DNA from 2 places in the Micromonospora sp. A3M-1-15 genome. Region 2 is predicted to be linked to the other one. Evidence: predicted binding sites of a transcription regulator. Region 2 holds the regulator's gene; the other holds the start of a gene.
What was found. Region 2 encodes HrcA, which represses chaperone genes, less so after heat shock. Its sites were predicted from a motif close to GGTTNGCACNCTCNNNNNGAGNGTGCNAACC; they were not measured.

Region 1 (3,185 bases), on a different contig from region 2:
GCAGCCGCTTGCGCTGGCCGAGCGGGCTGATCCCGCCGCGGACGTAGCCGGTGGCCCGCTCGGCGACCGTCCGGTCCGCCATGGCCGCCCGCTTGCCGCCCACCGCGGCGGCGAGAGCCTTGAGGTCCAGCTCTCCGGTGACCGGCACGACCGCCACGGTCAGCCCGCCGTCGACCTCGGTGACCAGCGACTTGAACACCCGGGCCGGCGGCACCCCGAGGGCCGCCGCGACCAGCGCGCCGTAGTTCGGCGCGTCCGGCGAGACGTCGTACGGGTGGGTGCTGTGGGCGATCTTCCGCTTGGTCAGCAGTGCCGTCGCCGGAGTGCCCTGTCCCGCCATGAGCGACAAGCTAACCGGCCGCCGCCCGCCGGGCGAGCCGAAAACCGTCAGGCGGGAAGCGGCCGGCAGATCAGCACGGTCGGCGCGCCGGCGACCCGGGTCAGCACCAGGCTGGCCGCCTCGTCGCCGGCCAGCTTCAGGTCCCGGCGCAGCCTCTCCGGTTCCAGCGCCGAGCCGCGCTTGAGGATCTCCACCCGCCCCACGCGGCGCTCCCGGAGCAGGGCGCGCAGCCGCTTCAGCGAGAACGGCAGCACGTCGGTGATCTCCAGGCAGCGGGCGAACGGGGTCGGTCGGGCCTCGTCGCCGTAGAGGTAGGCGATGCTCGGGTCGGCCAGCGTCGCGTCGAGGTCGCCGGCCAGCTCGGCGACCAGGTGCGCGCGCACCACCGCCGGATCCGGGTCGTACAGGAAGCGGCGCGGCCGGCCCACCGGAGCCTCGGCGTCCCCGCTGCCGGTGAGCTGCACGGCGCGGGCCTCCGCTCCGGCGGAGGTGCCGGGAAGCCGCCCTTCCTTCTCCCGCAGCAGGGTGGCCCGGCGGGGCACCTCGGCCAGCGCGCCGCACCACAGCGCCGCCTCGACCAGGTCGCCGTCGACGGTCACCCACTCCGCCTCGGCGCCCGTCGGGATCAGCGCGTGGTCCAACCCCGGCGCCACCTTCACCACGGTGTGCGGCACCCGCTCGGCCAGGCCGGTGACGAAGTCCCAGGGCGGCGAGTAGGCGTTCGGGTCGAAGATCCGTCGGCCGGTGCCGGCCCTCCGGCGGGCCGGGTCGCAGAACACCCCGTCGACCCGGGTCACGTCGAACGCCGTGGCGTCCCCGCACTCCACCGTGAACAGGTCGGCCAGCCCGGCGGCCTCGGCGTTCGCGGCCGCCATCGCGGCGGTCAGCGGGTCGGCCTCCACGCCGTACACCCGGATGCCGGCACGGGCCGCGGCGAGCGCGTCCGCCCCGAGGCCGCAACCCAGGTCGGCGAGGGTGGCGACGCCCGCGGCGCGCAGGCGTTCCGCCCGGCGCCGCGCGACGACCCCCCGGGTGGCCTGCTCCAGGCCCGCCCGGGTGAGGAACATGCCGCGCGCCGCCGGGCCGAACTTGCCGGCCGCGCGGCGGCGCAGCTCCGCCTGGGTCAGCGCCGCCGCCGCGAGCCCCGCCGGCACCCCGGCGGAGCGGAGCGCGGCGGCCGCCGTCAGCGGGTCGCCGCCGGCCACCCGCGCGGCCGCGTCGAGCGCTGCCGACCCCTCGGGGGCACGCAGGGCGGCGAACTGTTCCAGGTCCACCCGGGCATTCTCCCGGCGACCTCGCCCCGGCCGGCCCGGACCCCACCGACGACGACACGGAACGCGGCGTGCTGGCACTCTCCTTGACGGAGTGCTAGCCGAGGAATAACCTGCGATTAGCACTCTCACCCTGAGGGTGCCAACGCCCGGGCCCTGGTGTCCGGGGGTTGAACGCCAGGCGGACCGGCACCCGCGACGACGGCCCCGCCCGGTGGCATGTGGCAGATTGACGCTGGTCGGCGTGCCGACCGGCAACGACACCAAGTACCCCAGGAGGGTATGCCCGTGACTACCGCGACCAAGGTTGCGATCAAGCCGCTCGAGGACCGCATCGTGGTCCAGGCGAACGAGGCCGAGACCACCACCGCCTCGGGCATCGTGATCCCCGACACCGCCAAGGAGAAGCCGCAGGAGGGCACCGTCCTCGCTGTCGGCCCGGGCCGGATCGACGACAAGGGCAACCGCGTGCCGATCGACGTCAAGGTCGGCGACACCGTCCTCTACTCGAAGTACGGCGGCACCGAGGTCAAGTACGCCGGCGAGGAGTACCTGGTGCTCTCCGCCCGCGACGTCCTCGCGGTCATCGAGAAGTAAGCAACCGATCAGTGTCGTTGCCCCGGTCCGGCTCGCCGGGCCGGGGCAACGTCGCTTCGAAGGGATACAGATGGCGAAGATCCTGAGCTTCTCGGACGACGCCCGGCACCTGCTGGAGCACGGTGTCAACGCCCTCGCGGACGCGGTCAAGGTCACTCTCGGCCCGCGCGGGCGCAACGTCGTCCTGGACAAGAAGTTTGGTGCGCCCACGATCACCAACGACGGCGTGACCATCGCCAAGGAGATCGAGCTCACCAACCCCTACGAGAACCTCGGCGCGCAGCTGGTCAAGGAGGTGGCGACCAAGACCAACGACGTCGCCGGCGACGGGACCACCACCGCGACCGTGCTGGCCCAGGCCATGGTCCGCGAGGGCCTGCGCAACGTGGCCGCCGGGACCAACCCGACCGGCCTGAAGCGGGGCATCGACGCGGCGGCCGCCAAGGTCTCCGAGGCGCTGCTCGGCCGGGCCGTCGAGGTGGCCGACAAGGAGTCGATCGCGCACGTGGCGACGATCTCCGCGCAGGACGCCACCATCGGCGAGCTGATCGCCGAGGCGATGGAGCGGGTCGGCCGCGACGGTGTCATCACCGTCGAGGAGGGCTCCGCCCTCACCACCGAGCTGGAGGTGACCGAGGGTCTCCAGTTCGACAAGGGCTTCATCTCGCCGAACTTCGTCACCGACGTGGAGGGGCAGGAGGCGGTCCTGGAGGACCCGTACATCCTGATCACCACGCAGAAGATCTCGGCGATCGAGGAGCTGCTGCCGCTGCTGGAGAAGGTCCTCCAGAACAACAAGCCGCTGCTCATCATCGCCGAGGACGTCGAGGGCCAGGCCCTGTCCACGCTCGTGGTCAACGCGATCCGCAAGACCATCAAGGTCTGCGCCGTGAAGGCCCCCGGCTTCGGTGACCGCCGCAAGGCGATGCTCCAGGACATGGCGATCCTGACCGGCGCCGAGCTGGTCGCCCCGGAGC
Region 2 (3,185 bases):
CCCGGGCCGACGGCCTGCTGGACGCCGAGGCCTACGCGAGCGGCCGGGCGGTGCTCACCCTGCGCGGCCGGCTGCTCGCCGACGCGGTCGTGCGCGACCTGCTGCCCTGAGCGTGTGACGCGCCGGTCCCGGCCGGCCCGTGGGCCGGCCGGGTCGGTCACTTCACGAACGTGTAGGTCATCGGGTAGCGGTAGAGGACGCCCTCGGTGGCCTTCACGCCGCCGATGATGCCGAAGATGATCGGGATCAGGGCGACGATGATCGGGATGAAGAAGAGCAGGCCGCAGGTGACCACGGCCAGCACGAAGCTGATCAGCGTCGCGATGACCCAGGTGATCTGGAAGTTCAGCGCGGCGACCGCGTGCGCGCGCACGGTCGGGGACTGCTGGCCCTTGACCGAGAACGCGATGAGCGGCGCCACCCAGCCGAGCAGGCTGCCGCCGACCACGACACCGACCGGGCCGCCGAAGTGCGCGATGAGGGACCAGGTCTTGTCGTCGTTGTTGGCGTAGCCGGCCGGCGCGCCGTACGCGCCGCCGCCCGGGTAGCCGGCGCCCGGCGCGCCGTAGCCGCCCGGCGGGGGGTAGCCACCCGGCGGCGGGTAGCCGCCCGGGGGTGGGTAACCGCCCGACGGCGGCTGGCCGCCGGGAGGCGGCGGATAGCCACCGGGCGGGGGATAGCCGCCCCCGGCCGGGGCCCCGGACAGTGGTGCGGTGGGGGGCTCGTCCGCCGACGAGCCGTACGGTGCCGACGGCGGGGTCGCCTCCGGCGGCGGGGCGCCGGAGTCCCCCGCTCCGGGAGGGCGAGGAGGTTCAGTCATGGTCGTCACGGTAGGTCCCGGTGGCAAGGGCGCACCAGAGCGGGATCGCCCGGGATGTCCGGCTGTTCGGCCCTGGCGGGCCGGATGTGCGGCGGGCCGCACCGGAGGTGCGTCGCCGATCATCGCGCCGGCGGGCACGCCGACGTAGACTGGCACTCGCTACAGTCGAGTGCCAGACGCCCGGCGGACGCCCCGCGCCGGTGCGACGAGGTGCGTCAGGAGGTGGGGAGATGGGTCTCGACGACCGCAAGCTCGCCGTGCTGCGCGCGATCGTCGAGGACTACGTCGCCACGCAGGAGCCGGTCGGCAGCAAGGCCCTCGTCGAGCGCCACCAGCTGGGTGTCTCCCCGGCGACCGTGCGCAACGACATGGCGGTGCTGGAGGAGGAGGGCTACATCCGGCAGCCGCACACCAGCGCCGGCCGGGTGCCCACCGACCGCGGCTACCGGCTCTTCGTCGACCGGCTCTCCCGGGTCAAGCCGCTCAGCCCGGCCGAGCGCCGGGCCATCGAGCGCTTCCTGGTCGGCGCCGTCGACCTGGACGACGTGGTGCACCGCACCGTCCGGCTGCTCGCCCAGCTCACCCGGCAGGTCGCCGTGGTGCAGTACCCGAGCCTCGCCCGCTCCAAGGTGCGCCACCTGGAGCTGGTGCCGATCTCCACCACCCGGCTGATGGTCGTGATGATCGCCGACACCGGCCGGGTCGAGCAGCGGCTGGTCGAGATGCCCGGGCCGATCCCGGCCGAGGACGTCACCGACCTGCGCCGCCTGGTCAACGAGAAGCTCGTCGGCAGTCGGCTGTCCGACACCCCGCCGCTGGTGCAGGCCCTGGTCGACGAGTCCACGCCGCAGCTGCGCCCGGCCATGGCCACGCTCTCCACCGTGCTGCTGGAGACCCTGGTCGAGCGGCACGAGGAGCGCATCGCCCTGGCCGGCACGGCCAACCTCACCCGGGGCGGCCTGCTCGACTTCCAGGGCTCGCTGCGGCCGATCCTCGAGGCGCTCGAGGAGGAGGTCGTGCTGCTCAAGCTGATCGGCGAGGCCGAGCCGAGCACCACCCGGGTGCTCATCGGCGACGAGAACGAGATCGACAACCTGCGGGCCGCCTCGGTGGTCAGCACCGGGTACGGCCCGGGCAGCACCATCGTGGGTGGCCTCGGCGTGCTCGGCCCGACCCGGATGGACTACCCCGGCACCATCGCCACGGTGAGGGCCGTGGCACGCTACGTGGGCGAACTGCTGGCCCAGAACTGACCAGTCACGGCCGACGGCCGGCTCCGGCCGACGACCGGCGCAACGCGAGACGAACATGAGGACACCGAACGCAGTGGCCAGGGACTACTACGGCATTCTCGGCGTGAGCCGGGACGCCTCCGACGACGAGATCAAGCGCGCCTACCGCAAGCTGGCGCGGCAGTTCCACCCGGACGTCAATCCGGACCCGGAGGCACAGGAGAAGTTCAAGGACATCAACGCCGCGTACGAGGTCCTCTCGGACGATCGGAAACGGCAGATCGTCGACCTGGGCGGCGACCCGCTCGCCCCGGGCGGCGGGGGCGCGGGCCCGGGTGGTCCGGGCGGCGCCGGCCCGTTCGTCGGCTTCCAGGACATCATGGACGCCTTCTTCGGCGGGGCGGCCGGCGGCAGCCGGGGCCCGCGGCCGCGTACCCGGCCGGGCGCCGACGCGATACTGCGGCTGGAGCTGGACCTGAACGAGACGGCGTTCGGCGTCGAGGCGCCGATCACCGTGGACACCGCGGTGCTCTGCACCACCTGCTCCGGCGCCGGCACCGCGGCCGGCACCCACCTGGCCACCTGCGAGGCGTGCGGCGGCCGGGGCGAGGTGCAGTCGGTGCAGCGGACCTTCCTCGGCCAGGTGGTCTCCGCCCGGCCGTGCACGGTCTGCCAGGGCTACGGCACCACCATCCCGCACCCCTGCCCGACCTGCGCGGGCGACGGCCGGGTGCGCACCCGCCGGTCGCTCACCGTCAAGATCCCGGCGGGCGTCGAGGACGGCATGCGGATCCGGCTGGCCCAGCAGGGCGAGGTGGGCCCGGGCGGCGGCACCGCCGGCGACCTCTACGTGGAGATCCACGAGCGGCCCCACGACGTCTACTCGCGCAAGGGCGACGACCTGCACTGCCGGGTCACCGTGCCGATGACCGCCGCCGCGCTCGGCACCCGGCTGACCATCAAGACGCTCGACAGCGAGGAGACCGTCGACGTCAAGGCGGGCACCCAGCCGGGCAGCACGCTGCGCCTGCGCGCCCGGGGCGTACCGCACCTGCGCGGCACCGGCCGGGGCGACCTCTACGTCCACCTCGACGTGCGGACCCCGACCAAGCTCGACGCCGACCAGGAGCGGA

Region 1: a site for HrcA is predicted at 1,729-1,759, ahead of groES (co-chaperone GroES). Genes of this name have one in related genera too.

The regions. Positions count from the first base shown of each region.
Region 1 is NZ_JANAVK010000002.1:632,435-635,619, forward strand. Features, by position in the region: gene ybaK (Cys-tRNA(Pro) deacylase) at 1-340, opposite strand, end outside; gene NLX85_RS12755 (methyltransferase domain-containing protein) at 388-1,614, opposite strand; gene groES (co-chaperone GroES) at 1,894-2,208, shown strand; gene groL (chaperonin GroEL) at 2,279-3,185, shown strand, end outside.
Region 2 is NZ_JANAVK010000004.1:70,146-73,330, forward strand. Features, by position in the region: gene hemW (radical SAM family heme chaperone HemW) at 1-110, shown strand, start outside; gene NLX85_RS20750 (DUF4870 domain-containing protein) at 158-820, opposite strand; gene hrcA (heat-inducible transcriptional repressor HrcA) at 1,051-2,073, shown strand; gene dnaJ (molecular chaperone DnaJ) at 2,147-3,185, shown strand, end outside.